DNA from 2 places in the Aquitalea aquatilis genome. Region 2 is predicted to be linked to the other one. Evidence: predicted binding sites of a transcription regulator. Region 2 holds the regulator's gene; the other holds the start of a gene.
What was found. Region 2 encodes sigma-54, which starts transcription at its own class of promoters, with help from an activator protein. Its sites were predicted from a motif close to CTGGCACGCTTCATGCTT; they were not measured.

Region 1 (7,374 bases), 610 kb from region 2:
GCAGGATGCGGTTGTAGTTGGGGTGCGGCTCGGCACCGAATACGGTGATGTCGTACATCTCCGGTGCCAGGCCCAGCAACTCTTCCACGGTGCGGATGCCGGCCATGCCGTTACCCACCACCACCAGCTTTTGCCGGGTCTTGCCCTGCAGTTCTGCCATATCCATCGTGCTCTCCTTCGCTTCTTATACGCGGGCCGCGGCGACGGTCCAGCCACTGCGCCAGCGTTGTTTCACGCCGGCCAGGCTGAGCCAGGCCAGGCCACACAAGCAGGCAAACAGCCACAAGCCAGCCGCATAGCCACCAGTGGCCTGCTTGATCGCCCCCAGGCTGGCGGCCAGTGCAAAGCCCCCCACCCCGCCGGCCATGCCCACCAGGCCGGTCAGCACGCCGATTTCCTTGCCAAAGCGTTGCGGCACCAGCTGGAACACCGCGCCGTTGCCGGCCCCCAGGCACAGCATGGCCAGGATGAACAACACCAGCGCCGCAGACGGGCCACCCACATTGAAACCGGCCGCGCCAATCAGCAGTGCACAGCACAGGTAAACCGCCAGCAGCGAGCGGGTACCGCCCAGACGGTCGGCCAGCATGCCACCCAGCGGCCGCATCACCGAACCGGCAAACACGCAGGCCGCGGTATACAGGCCAGCCGTTTTGGCATCAAAAGCGAATTGGTCGTGGAAATAGCCCGGCAGCGCGCTGGCAAAACCGGAGAAGCCGCCAAAGGTCATGGCGTAGAAGAACATGAACCACCAGGCGTCCTTTTCCTTCAGCACGGCCAGATAGTCGGCCAGCTTCTTGGCCGGCGGCGCATTCGGTGCGTCCTTGGCACAGACAGCAAAAATGGCCAACGCAGCCAGCAGCGGAATGCAGGCCAGGCCGAACACGTTCTGCCAGCCGTAAACCACCGCCAGCGCGGGGGCAAACAAGGCTGCCAGCACGGTGCCGGAATTACCCGCCCCGGCAATGCCCATGGCCGTGCCCTGGTGCTGCGGCGGATACCAGCGCGAGGCCAGCGGCAGCGATACCGCAAACGAGGCCCCGGCCACACCGAGGAACAGGCCCAGCAGCAGCGCACCGCCCAGGCTGGCAATGCCGATCTGCCAGGCCGCCAGCAAGGCGGCAATCACGATCAGCTGGCCGATGATGCCGGCAGCGCGTGCGCCGATGCGGTCCACCAGCACGCCCATCAGCAAGCGCAGGATGGCCCCGGCCAGAATCGGCGTGGCCACCATCAGGCCGCGCTGCTGGGTGGACAGATGCAGGGCAGTGGCAATGGGCACCTGCAGGGGCCCCAGCAGATACCACACCATGAAACTGAGGTCGAAATACAAAAAGGCTGAAAACAGGGTCGGCTTGTGTCCGGCTTGCCAGAAAGTGCGGTCCATGTAGTGCTCCTGTCGGGGAAGCGTGCTTCCCGCCAAATGGCCAAAACAAAAACGGCGTCCTCCCTGATGGTGAAATCAGGAGAGGACGCCGTTGTCCGGGTCGGCAGTGGCCGCCGTTGGCCGCTGTCGCGATGTCTGGTGCAGGCGGCACGCCATTGCGCCGCTGCGAGCTAATCAATGCAAAGAGCGTGCCAGCAGCAAAATGCCGGTATATAGCTGTTTCACGTCGCCTGCGGCCTTATGCTGCACTGCATTAGTGCGTGAAATGCTGCAGCGCACCGACACTGGGCGCAGCATCCGCCAGCGCTGGCCAGTGGCAGCCATCCATCAGCACACTGTGGCGCTCGCCGGCTGCAGGCAGCGGCAGACCGCAAGCCCGCGCCGCCTGCTGGTACAGCGCGGTCTGGTTGACGGCGGCCACCACGCCCTGCTCGGCCTCGCCCTGCCACATGCCCCAGCGCCGGTATTGCCGCAGGAACCACAGCCCGTCCGACAGATAGGGATAGTTGACCCGGCCCTCATCACAAAAGCGCAGCTGGCCTGCAGTGGCGGTTTCCCAATGCTGCAGGATCAGCTCGGCCGGCATGGCCAGACAATCATCCTCCGCCAGCCAGGCGGCCGTCTGCGCATGGTTTTCCGGCTGGTCCAGCCAGTGGCTGGCCAGCAACAACGCCTGCACCAGTCGCCCGGCCAGCTCGGGCTGTTGCTGCACCAGCTCACGGCGGCAGGCCAATACTTTCTCCGGATGATCCGGCCAGATGGCGGCGCTGTCGGCCACCAGGCTGGCCACACCCTGCTGCTGTGCCAGGGCGTGCCAGGGCTGGCCGGCGCAAAAGCCGTCCAGCAGGCCGCCCTGCGTCGCGTCACTCATCTGGGCCGGGGGAATCACCACGCAGCGGGCCTCACGCAACGGATGCACGCCTTGCGCCGCCAGCCAGTAATACAGCCACATGGCGTGGGTGCCGGTAGGAAAGGTGTGCGCCAGCGTCAGCGGGCGGCCCAGCTGCTGGCTGATCTCGGTCAGGCTGACACCCTCGCGGTATTGCTGCGCCAGCGCCGGGGCCAGACTGATGCCCTGCCCGTTCTGGTTCAGCGTCATCAGGATGGCCATCTCGCATTGCGGACTGCCCATGCCCAGTTGCATGCCGTAGACCAAGCCATACAAGGCATGGGCGGCATCCAGTTGTCCATTCATCAGCTTGTCGCGCACGGCAGACCAGGACGGCTGGCGCTGCAGGCAGAACTGCAGGCCCAGCTCCCGGTCCAGCCCCAGCTTGCGGGCCACCACCAGTGCCGCACAGTCGGTGAGTGCAACAAAGCCCAGATTCAGCGTGTGTAGGGATGCAGGAGCAGTCATCAAAGGCTTTCAGCCCAGCAGCTTGCTGGAATTGATCAGTTGTCGGGACAGCTCCACCAGACGCAGGCCGCTTTGCATGGCCTGGCTGCGCAGCAGCGCATAGGCTTGCGCTTCGGTGAGCTGGCGGCGCTCCATCAGGATGCCCTTGGCGCGCTCGATCAGCTTGCGGTCGGCCAGCTGTTCTTCCACCTCGGCCAGGCGCTTTTTCAGCCGAGCGTCTTCTTCAAATTTCACCCGCGCCATATCGATGATGGGAGCCAGCCGGCTGGCTGCCACCTGGTCCACCACATAGGCGGTGACCCCGGCGCTGACTGCGGCCTGAATGGTAGACAGCCCGCCCTGCTCGGCAAACATCACCACCGGGCGTGGCGCGGCATGGCCCATCAGCGCCAGTTGTTCCAAGGTGTCACGCGAGGGGGATTCGGTATCGATGATGATGATGTCGGGGGCCTGGCTGTCCACCAGCTGCAGCAGCTCGGCCGCACCCTGGGCCTGGACGATCACCAGATAGCCGGCCGCCGTCAGCGCGGCATGCAGCTGCGCCATCGGGCGGTCGGTATCGTTGACCAGCAACAGTCGTAATGGAGAGGAAGCAGTCATGGCAGCGTCAGGAAGTCGTTGATACCGACTCGCAATAATCGTGCCTGTAACCATGTTTTAAGACAAACAAGACCGGCCAATGCCAGACCGCGTAATACGAGGCCAGCCAGCCAAGCCTCCCGCCGGTTGGGCAAGTGCAAGCGGGGTAAGCGCGAGCATCAGTACAAATGCGCAGAGACTGCGCATGGACAAGCACCGTGTATTGGGATCGATCCGCAGGCAGTCATGTACTGCAGCTACTGCGGGTACCGGCCGCCGCCTGACTCCAGACGCAAAACAGGGCGGTCAAGCCGCCCTGTCTGCCATACACGCCTGGTGGTTTACCACCACCAGAACATGAAGCCCCAGGCCGCATCCACCAGCGCCATGCCTGCCAGCAGGCAAGCCAGTGCCGGCAGCATGCGCCAGCCGGCCTGCCATTGCCGTACGATGCCCGCCGCCAGCCACAACGACCAGACATTGGCCAGCAGCAGCAGGCCCAGGCGCAGGTCATTGGCCCAACCGGTGGCAATGCCCTCGGCCTTGAGCAGGGTCACCGTCAGCGCCGACAAGCCCAGAAACACGCCGATACCGGCCAAGGGAATCAGGCTTTGTGCCAGATGATGCAGGCGCTGGCTGCGCCACGTGCCGGCCAGACGCACCGCACAGGACAAGGCCAGCAGCAGGCCGCTGCCGATCACCAGCGCGGTACCCAGCATGTAGGCGATGATGGCCATGCCATCCAGCCAGGAAAACACGTCGTTGTGATCCGGGTAATGCGTGAGCAGCCACCACGGCGCATCGGTATCCAGCGGCCACATGATGTCGTGGTCCACCAGCCATTCCGCCGCCGCCTGTTTCATGTCGACAAACCAGGGGCTGGCCGTCCAGTGAAAGCCCCCCATGGCAATGCCCAGCAAGCCGTAGACAATCAGCAAGGTCTGCCACACCGTGGCTTCCTTGGCCGCCACCTTCACCACCTCTTCTGCCGGTGAGCGCAGGCCCAGGCTGATGGCATCGCGGTGACCGCTGCAACGGCCGCACATATGACAGCCACTGCCGCCCTGCATGTGGCGCAAGGGCTGCAGCGGTGCGCAGTCTACCGCCTGAATACGAATGACGGACTGGCGGGTGGATTCCAGCCAGCGCTGTTCATCCACCTTGTAATGCATGGGGGCCAGCTTGGACAGCAGGGAAAACACGCCGTTGACCGGGCACAGATGGCGGCACCAGGCGCGCTTGCCACGGGTATACACCAGGCCGATGGCAATGGCGGCCACGGTGGAACCGCCCAGCACCAGCAGCGCCGCCTTGGGATACTGGTAAACACTCACCAGCTGGCCGTACAAGGTGGTAAGGGCAAAAGCGACAAAGGGCCAGCCGTCCCAGCGCATCCAGCGTGGAATCGGTCGGCCCAGGCCCTTCTTGGCCGCCCATTCGCTGAGCGCCCCTTCCGGACACAGCACGCCGCACCACAGCCGGCCAAACAGCACCATGGACAGCAGCACGAAAGGCCACCAGATACCCCAGAACACAAACTGGGCAAAGATGGTGAGATTGTTGACGATGCGCGCGCTGTCACCCGGCAGCGGCAGCCAGGCCGGAATCAGCAGCAGCGCCGCATACACCAGCACCACCAACCACTGCAGCAGGCGCAGGGTGCCGGCATGGTCGCGCAGCCAGTTGCCCACCACGGCCAGGCGGCCATGGCCGGCTGCCGCGTGGCTGCCGCAACCGCCAGTCAGCGGGCGCGCCAGTTCGGGCCGACGCCGGTGATCAGCAAACGGTTTCATGCGGCCTGACGACGCTTGCGCCAGAAGAACAGGCCAAACACGCCTGCCCAGAATGAGAGATAAGCCAGCAGGCTCATCAAGGCCGGATGGGCACGGTAACCAGTGAGCGAAGCCACCACGCCACCAGCGGGCGTCATGTCATCCAGCAGGGCCGAGCTGTCCCACAGCGGGTCGATCAGCGCCGGCAGGATTTCCATGGAAATCAGCTTTTCCACCGCAGCCAGGAACAGCGAGGCACCCAGCAGCAGCAGCATGATTTCGGTCAAACGGAAAAACAGCCGCCACGACAGCACCTTGCCACCCAGCTGCAACACATAGAAGGTGAGGAAGGCCAGCCCCAGCCCCAACAGTGCCGCGCCGCTCATGTTCAGCAGGGTCTGACCGTCGGCACTGCCCAGCATGCCATACAGAAACACCACGGTTTCGCTGCCTTCACGCGCCACGGCAATGGCCACCAGCGTGGTGACGCCCCACCAGTTGGCCGAACTGGCATTGTCGGCCAGGCCGGATTCCAGCTCTTTCTTCAGCGTGCGGCCATGCTCGCGCATCCACAGCACCATTTGCACGATCAGGCCGGAAGCCATGAACTCCATGACAGTCTGGAACACGTCTTGCGAACCGGCCATCAGCGTACTGGCAGAAAACAGCGCCACCGCCAGCAAAATGGCTAGCGCAATACCCAGGGCCACGCCACCCCACAAATAGGGTTTACCGGCCTTGCCCTGCGGGTTCTGGTTCATCCAGGCATTAAGAATGCCCACCACCAGCAAGGCTTCCACGCTTTCGCGCCAGACAATGAACAGTACCTGACCCATCTTTACCTTCTTCCTGCGCGTGTCACTTACTTGGCAACAATCACACCCTGTGCGGTTGCCATGTGGAAATCATCAAAGAACTTGTACTCGCCCGCCGCCAGCGGCAGGATCACCACCGAAGAAGTCCCCCCCGGTGCCAAGACCTTTTCCTTGCGCAGCTGGGTGCTTTCGAACTCAGCCGGCGTCTTGCCGGTATTGCTCACTTCCAGGCGGAATTTGGTATTGACCGGCACCTGTAGCCGCGCCGGCTTGAGTACGCCATCCTTCAGCTCCAGCTTGTAGGTAGGCATGTCGTCAGCCAGCGCCGACATCGACAGCAGTGCTGCCGCCAGAAACATCGCAACTTTCATGTGCAACCCCTGAATGGAAAACAGCGCTTGCTCAAATCAGGCAGCGCTGTTTCTTATCATACTCCAACGGGAATGGTTTGCGTTTAGATTCGCATTACACTTTGCCGTCGGGCGCTGCGACTTAGTAGCCGCCCTTCTTGCCAATGCCGGCATAGGTGAATTCGTAGTTCACCTCGAAAGACTTGTACCACGGGCCAACGCCGGTTTCCTTGTCCACATGGCGGCCAAAGTGAGCGTGCGGGTTTTCCGACGGCGGCAGAATGGTCAGCTTCAGCTTGTACTTGCCGGGGCCTTGCAGCTTCACATTGTCGCCATAGTGCGGGCCATCGTTGGCCACCATCGGCATCATGTCGCCCTTGATGCTGCCCTTGCCGCCCACCTTGGTCAGTTCGTACTTGACCATCAGGTAGGGCATCCACGCCCCTTCTTCAAAACCGTTGGGATTGTTCTTCACTGCGTGGATGTCGGCTTCCAGATGCACGTCGGACTCTTCCGCCTTGCGCATCATGCCTTCCGGTTCCATCTTGGTCGGCTGCAGGTAAACCGCGCCGATTTCCATGCCATTCTTGATGGCGGGCTTGCCAATTGGATATTCCTTGGCCGCCGCTACGGCACTCAGAGTCAAGGCGGCAGAAGCCAGCAATACGGTGCTGATGGTAGAACGCATGAGATACCCTTTTATTTGAGCAGCATGACCACAGACAGGATGCGGAATGGCTGCAAGAGAATGATAATTTTTCGCATTCTATATGCAAATCATTCTCTTTTGCAATTGGGTTCTATGTAAAAACTGCAGACCACCGACACCAGCAAGACAGCCATAGCAGGACTGAGCACTCCTCCACCATGGCAGGAAAAGCAGCGATGAAGGGCGTGCTCAATCCACCGTGATTTTTGCGCACGGACGACACGCAAGCACAGATAGTGACAAATAGCCGGGGTGTTGCCAGCTACCATTCACAACGGCGACAAGGCTACCGCAACTGACGTTAATGCATGGAAAGCGGTTAGCTGGAACGAGGGATCAATCGGACTGCGGTTTACTGCTTGAAACACACCAGCATGGATGATGACTAGGCTGCCAATAATGTAG
Region 2 (7,374 bases):
AATCAGCATGCCGGCCACAAAGGCCCCCAGCGCCAGCGACAGGCCGGACAACTCGGTCAGCCAGGCCACCCCCAGGGTGATCAGCAACACATTGATCATGAACAGCTCGCCGGAGCGCTGACGCGCCACCAGATGAAACCACGGCCGCACCAGGCGCTGCCCGAAGAACAGCAGCAGGGCCATCACCACCACCACTTTCACCGCAGCCAGCCCCAGATCCATCCACAAGGTTTCGCTGCCCCCGGCAAAGGCCGGCAGCAGGATCAGCAAGGGCACCACCGCAATGTCCTGGAACAGCAGCACGCCAATGGCCAGCTGGCCGTGCTGCTGATTCAGCTCCAGCCGCTCGGTCAACAGCTTGCTGACAATGGCGGTGGATGACATGGCCAGCGCACCACCCACGGCAAAACCGGACAGCGCCGAGCCAGAGAGCCAGCCCATCACCAGCGCAATCAGCAGCATGGTCGCCAGCACCTGCGCCAGCCCCAGGCCAAACACCAGGTGCCGCATCGCCCGCAGCTTGGGCAGGGAGAACTCCAGCCCGATGGAGAACATCATGAAAACAATGCCGATCTCACCAAGAAACTGGGTTTCCTCGCCATCTGGAATCAGGCTGGTCACGCCGGGGCCGGCCAGAAAGCCCACCACCAGATAGCCCAGCATCGGCGGCACCCGCAGGCTGCGACACAGGGTAACGGACAGTACGGCGGCCAGCAGAACCAGCACAATGGGAGCAAGCGAATGCATTGGTGCGACAATCTCCTGTAAAACCGGGCAAGAAATAAGGACATGATGCTGACAGGGCCAGCCGGACTCTAAAAGATAAATCGCGCCCGACCCCGGTATGAAACAGTCGCCACAAGGGCTAAAACGGTGCCGCGCAATGATTGTTAATCAGCCGACAAGCAAAAGATGCACCAGCTTGTGACTCCACCGATTATAACCTTTGATATACTTTCCCCCATGGAAAATGCTCAAGCAACATCACGACTCGACCTGGCACGCGAAGTGCTGCACACCGAAGCCGACGCCATTCTGGCGCTGTCGCGCCGTCTGAACGGCGACTTTCTGCGAGCAGTCGAGGCCATTCTGGCCTGCACCGGCCGCATCGTGGTGACTGGCATGGGCAAATCCGGCCATGTCGGCCGCAAGATTGCCGCCACCCTGGCCAGTACCGGCAGCCCGGCCTTCTTCGTTCATCCGGCCGAGGCGGCCCATGGCGACCTCGGCATGATTACCGCACAGGACGTGGTCATCGCCCTGTCCAACTCCGGCGAATCCGGCGAAGTGGTCGCCCTGCTGCCCGCTCTCAAGCGCAAGGGTCTGGTGCTGATCGCCATGACCGGCAATCCGGCCTCCTCGCTGGGACGCGAAGCCGACATTCTGCTGGACACCCAGGTGGAAAAGGAAGCCTGCCCGCTGGGCCTGGCCCCCACCACCAGCACCACCGTGCAAATGGCACTGGGTGATGCCCTTGCCGTTACCCTGCTGGACGCGCGCCAGTTCGGCCCGGAAGACTTCGCCCTGTCGCACCCCGGTGGCAGCCTGGGCCGCCGCCTGCTGGTGCACGTCAAGGATCTGATGCACAGTGGCGAAGAGCTGCCACGTGTCGCCCCCGGCACCGCGCTGAAAGACGCCCTGCTGGAAATGTCGCACAAGCGACTGGGCATGGTGGCCATCGCCAACGCAGACAATGTCATCTGCGGCATCTATACCGATGGTGACCTGCGCCGCACGCTGGAACATTCCGGCAATATCTACGACCTGAACATCGACCAGGTGATGAGCCCCGCCCCGCAAACCATCCTGCACAGCAAGCTGGCCACCGAGGCGGTTCACCTGATGGAGCAGCGTCGCATCACCAGCCTGCTGGTAGTGGATGCCGACGGCAAACTGGCCGGTGCCATCCACATGCACGACCTGCTCAAGGCCGGCGTGGTCTAGCCCCGCTAGCCCGCCAACAAGGAAACTCATGCAAGCCATCACCGAACAAGCCCGTAAAATCAAGCTGCTGATCATGGATGTGGACGGCGTCATGACCGACGGCCGCATCTACTACAACGCCCAGGGCGAAGAAAGCAAATCCTTCTACGTGCAGGACGGGCTGGGCCTCAAGCTACTGCAGTCCACCGGGGTCAAGCTGGCCATCATCTCCGGCCGGGCCGACCGCTGCGTCGAGCATCGCGCCCGCGCGCTGGGCATCGATTTCTATTTCGGCGGCATCCACAACAAGCAGGAAGCGCTGGCCCAATTGCTGGAGCAGGCCAATGTCAGCGCCGAACAATGCGCCTTCATCGGTGACGATCTGATCGACCTGCCGGTGCTGCGCCGTGTCGGGCTGGCCGTGGCGGTACCGGCCGCCCCCACCCTGGTGCGCCAGCACGCCCATTACGTCACCGGTTTCCCCGGTGGTCAGGGTGCGGTACGTGAACTGGCCGAACTCATCATGCAGGCCCAGGGCAACTTCGATGCCATCCTGGCCAGGTATCTGGCATGATCCGCTCGCACCGGCTGTTTCCTATCCTGCTGGTCCTCATCACCGGCCTGCTGACGGTCTGGCTGGATACCGTATCGCGCTGGGAGCCCAGCAAGCGCGAACTCGACCCCAACAAGCCGGAAGTCGTGGTTGATGCTGTCGTCGCTACCCGCTACGACCCCAAGGGCATGCTGCAGGAAAAAATGATTGCCAGCCGCATGTGGCAGTACCCTGACCGCACCGAGTCCTATTTCGAAACGCCAGACCTGCAAAGCTACAAGAACGGTGTGCTCGCCTACCACGCCATTGGCGAAAGCGGGCGCTATAACAGCAAGACCAGACAGGCGCTGTTTGACAAGAAAGTCACGCTGATCCAGCCGGCCAGTGCAGACCAGCCGGAAACCCGCGTGGTCAGCAGCAATATGCGTATCGATACCGTGCGCCACATCGCGCAGGCCGCCACGCTGACCCACTTCTATCACGGCAAGTCGAGCGGCAGTGCCGTCGGCTTCATCTATGAACAGCAGACCGGCCAATTGCAGCTGCTGTCCAATGCAAAGGTCACCTATGAAAAATAAATGCCGCACTTACGCCCGCCTGGCCTTGCTGGCGCTTTCCCTGTGCGCGGGCCACAGTGCACACGCCGAAAAGGCCGACCGCGACAAACCCATTGAAATCAGTGCAGATCGCGGCAATCTCGACCAGCTCAAGGGCGTTACCGTCTGGCAGGGCAATGTCATCATCGTGCAAGGCACGTTGAAACTGAACGCCGACCGCGCCACCGTCACCCAGGACAAGCAGGGCAACCAGACCATGCAGGCCACCGGGCGTCAGGTACTGTTCCGCCAGAAAATGGATGGAAAAAACGAATGGATTGAAGGCCAGGCCAACCAACTGGACTACAACACGGTCAGCCATGTCGCCGTCCTCACCGGCAATGCCCGCGTCAAGCGCGGCAACGATCTGGTCATCGGCAACGTCATCACCTACAACACCGAAACCGAGCTGTATGAAGTCAGCAGCGGCGCCAGCAGCAATGGCGGCCGCGTCACCGCCATCATCCAGCCCAAGCCCAGGGACACCACCGCCCCTGCCGCCAAGAAACCCGACGGAAACGCACCATGAGCGGCCCCAGCATTCTGAAAGTCGAGCGGCTGAAAAAGCGCTTCAAGAAACGTACCGTCGTCAAGGATGTCGCCCTGCAGATCCAGAGCGGCGAAGTGGTCGGCCTGCTCGGCCCCAACGGCGCGGGCAAAACCACCAGTTTTTACATGATTGTCGGCCTGATCGGCGCCGATGAAGGTGAAATCACCCTGGATGGCAGCAGCATCACCCACCTGCCCATCCACCAGCGCGCCCGCCTTGGCCTTGGTTACCTGCCGCAGGAAGCCTCGATTTTCCGCAAGATGACGGTGGAGGAAAACATCACCGCCGTACTGGAAATCGCCGGCTACAAAGGTGACAAGCTGGAAAAGGAACTCAGCCTGCTGCTGGACGACCTCAATATCGCCCACCTGCGCGAAAGCAATGCCCTGTCGCTGTCCGGCGGCGAAAGACGCCGGGTGGAAATCGCCCGCGTACTGGCCACCCGCCCGCGCTTCATCCTGCTGGACGAGCCTTTTGCCGGCGTCGACCCGATTGCCGTGATCGACATCCAGAAAATCATCACCTTCCTGCAACAACGTGGCATCGGCGTACTGATTACCGACCACAACGTACGGGAAACCCTGCGCATCTGTGACCGCGCCTACATCATCAGCGACGGCTCGGTACTGGCCTCCGGCGAACCGGAAGAACTGGTCAACAACGAGAAAGTGCGCCAGGTCTACCTTGGCGAACACTTCCACCTGTAAGCCATGAAACAGTCACTACAGCTCAGGGTTTCACAGCAACTCACGCTTACCCCGCAACTGCAGCAGTCGATCAAGCTGCTGCAGCTGTCCACCCTCGACCTGCAAACCGAAGTCGAGCGCTTCCTGCTGGACAACCCCATGCTGGAACGCGGCGACGACACCCCGACACAAGAAGGCAGCACCAGTACCAGCGACACGCCGGCGGCCGGAGAAGAGAGCACGCCCGCCTCCGACAGCAATGACAGCGACAGCAACCCGCGTGACGACAGCAGCGGCGAACTCACCGACTGGGGCAGCGGCAGCCGCCGCAACGACGGCGACGACGAGTTCGACCCCATGCTCAACGTCCCCTGCCCGGTCAGCCTGCGCGAACATCTGCTGGCCCAGCTGGGCGAACTGACGCTCCCCACCCGCGATCAGGCCATCGTGCAATTGCTGATCGAAGAACTGGACGACAACGGCTTTCTCAGCGTCGATCTGGAAGAACTGGCCAGTCATTTGCCGCTGGAACTGGAGCTGGAAGCCGACGAACTGATGGTCGGCCTGCGCCTGTTGCAGCAGTTCGATCCGGCCGGCATCGCCGCGCGCTCGCTGGCCGAATCGCTCTGCCTGCAGCTGGACCGTCTGCCACCGCAGGAAAACGGCCATGCCCTGGCGCGCAAGATCGTGGCAGAACACCTCGGTTTGCTGGGCAATCGCGACTATACCCGGCTCAAACGCCTACTCGGCGTCGACGACGCCGCCATCCGCCAGGCCCAGCAACTGATCGCCCGGCTGACCCCCCATCCGGCAGCCGGTTTCGGTGGCGAGGACGTGCACTACGTCATCCCCGATGTCACCGTGCGCAAACGCCGCGGCCGCTGGGTGGCCGAACTCAACAACGGTGCCGTACCCCGGCTGCGGGTCAACCAGCTGTATGCCCAGATGCTGTCGGAAAACCGTGCCGGTGCAGGCGAGCTTTCCGGCCGCCTGCAGGAAGCAAAATGGCTGGTCAAGAACATCCAGCAGCGATTTGACACTATCCTGAAAGTGTCGGAAGCTATAGTGGAAAGGCAGCAAGCGTTCTTTGAACACGGAGAAGTGGCCATGCGTCCGCTCATCCTGCGCGATATCGCAGACGAGCTGGGACTGCATGAATCAACCGTTTCCCGGGTGACTACCCAGAAATACCTGCTCTGCCCGCGCGGCTTGTTCGAGCTGAAATATTTCTTCGGCAGTTCCCTGGAAACCGACAGTGGCGGCGAATGCTCGGCCACTGCCATCAAGGCCCATATCCGCCGCATGATAGACGGCGAAAATACGGCCAAGCCACTTTCTGACAGCGCCATTGCCGACGAATTGGGTAAACAGGGCATGCAGGTTGCAAGACGTACCGTTGCGAAGTATCGTGAAGCTATGCAGATTCCACCGGTCAACCTGCGCAAGGCATTGTAGGACGCCTTGAAGAATATCCGCTTGCCCGGCCGACCCGACCGGGCAGTCAACACAAGAAGGAGTTAGGGTATGAACCTCAAAGTAACCGGTCTCCACCTCGAAGTAACCCCGGCCCTCCGCGAATTTCTGGAAAGCAAGCTGGAACGTATCACCCGCCATGTCGATCACGTTATCGACGTTACCGTCACACTGTCGGTAGACAAGCTGGTGCAAAAGGCAGAAGTCAACGTTCACCTCTCCGGCAAGGACATCCACGTAGAAGCCACCGACTCCGATATGTACGCTGCCATCGACTCGCTGATGGACAAGCTGGATCGACAGGTACTCAAGCACAAGGAAAAACAGAGCGAACACCGCGTGACTCCGCAGGTTCAACCGGAAGCCACCCTGTAATCACCTGACCGACGATGCGGGAACCCAGCGGGTTCCCGTTTTTATTTGCACGGAGCCTTTTTCATTTTGATGAAGGCAACGTAGAATTGGCCAGTTTTTGTAGCCGCGTGCACACATTCCTATGAGCCTGATCGGCAAAATCCTGACACAGGATCACATCCTCCCGGACCTGGATGTCGCCAGCAAGAAGCGCGTCTTCGAGCAGGTGGGCCTCCTTATCGAAAACACCCACGGCATTGCGCGCAGTGAAATTTTCGACTGCCTGTTTGCCCGGGAAAAGCTCGGCTCCACCGGACTGGGCCAGGGAGTCGCCATTCCGCATGGCCGTGCCCGTGGTCTGAAGGAAGCCGCCGGCATCTTCATTCGGCTGAAGAACCCCATCCCCTTCGATGCGCCGGATGGCAAGCCGGTGCAAAGCCTGTTTGTACTGCTGGTACCGGAACAAGCCACCGACCTGCACCTGCAGGTACTGTCGGAACTGGCCCAGCTCTTCTCCAGCAAACAGCTGCGCGAACAATTGCTGACTGCCACCAACCGCGCCGAGCTCTACCAGTTGCTCACTGCATGGAATACCAATAATGCCTAGCATCACCGTGCGCCGGCTGTATCAGGACAATCAGCAAAAGCTCAATCTGACCTGGGTGGCCGGCACCGGTGGTGCCGACAGCCCCATCGGCAATGACGAGCAGCGCCCTACGCTGGCACTGGTGGGTCACCTCAACTTCATCCACCCCAACCGTGTACAGGTGTTGGGTCTGGCCGAAGTCGACTACCTGAACCGGCTGGAACAGTCCGCCGCCAAGACCGCGCTGGACCAGCTGTTCCACAAGACCATGTCGGTGGTGATGGTGGCCAATGGCCAGCAGGTACCCAAGCTGCTGCGCGACTACTGCCACACCCATAACGTGCCACTGATGAGCACGCCGCTGGAAAGCCCCTACCTGATGGATGTGCTGCGCATCTATCTGGCGCGTGCGCTGGCGGTTTCAACAGTGCTACATGGGGTTTTTCTCGATGTGCTGGAAATCGGCGTGCTGATCATGGGCGACTCGGCCATGGGCAAGAGCGAGCTGGCACTGGAACTGATTTCACGCGGTCACGGCATGGTGGCCGATGACGCAGTGGAACTCTACCGCATCGGCCCGGAAACACTGGAAGGCCGCTGCCCGCCCCTGCTGCGCGACTTTCTGGAAGTGCGCGGCCTGGGCATTCTGAATA

Region 1: a site for sigma-54 is predicted at 3,374-3,391, ahead of FAZ30_RS12225 (ANTAR domain-containing response regulator). Genes of this name have one in related genera too.

What each region holds. Positions count from the first base shown of each region.
Region 1 covers NZ_CP039731.1:2,610,929-2,618,302, reverse strand. The annotation lists partial or broken gene nirB (nitrite reductase large subunit NirB) at 1-160, opposite strand, end outside; gene FAZ30_RS12235 (nitrate/nitrite transporter) at 185-1,387, opposite strand; gene FAZ30_RS12230 (CmpA/NrtA family ABC transporter substrate-binding protein) at 1,641-2,744, opposite strand; gene FAZ30_RS12225 (ANTAR domain-containing response regulator) at 2,754-3,344, opposite strand; gene FAZ30_RS12220 (4Fe-4S binding protein) at 3,665-5,116, opposite strand; gene FAZ30_RS12215 (FTR1 family iron permease) at 5,113-5,931, opposite strand; gene FAZ30_RS12210 (cupredoxin domain-containing protein) at 5,958-6,281, opposite strand; gene FAZ30_RS12205 (iron transporter) at 6,403-6,948, opposite strand.
Region 2 covers NZ_CP039731.1:2,004,582-2,011,955, reverse strand. The annotation lists gene FAZ30_RS09435 (monovalent cation:proton antiporter family protein) at 1-747, opposite strand, end outside; gene FAZ30_RS09430 (KpsF/GutQ family sugar-phosphate isomerase) at 964-1,944, shown strand; gene FAZ30_RS09425 (KdsC family phosphatase) at 1,973-2,497, shown strand; gene lptC (LPS export ABC transporter periplasmic protein LptC) at 2,494-3,054, shown strand; gene lptA (lipopolysaccharide transport periplasmic protein LptA) at 3,044-3,601, shown strand; gene lptB (LPS export ABC transporter ATP-binding protein) at 3,598-4,329, shown strand; gene FAZ30_RS09405 (RNA polymerase factor sigma-54) at 4,333-5,763, shown strand; gene hpf (ribosome hibernation-promoting factor, HPF/YfiA family) at 5,833-6,156, shown strand; gene ptsN (PTS IIA-like nitrogen regulatory protein PtsN) at 6,278-6,742, shown strand; gene hprK (HPr(Ser) kinase/phosphatase) at 6,735-7,374, shown strand, end outside.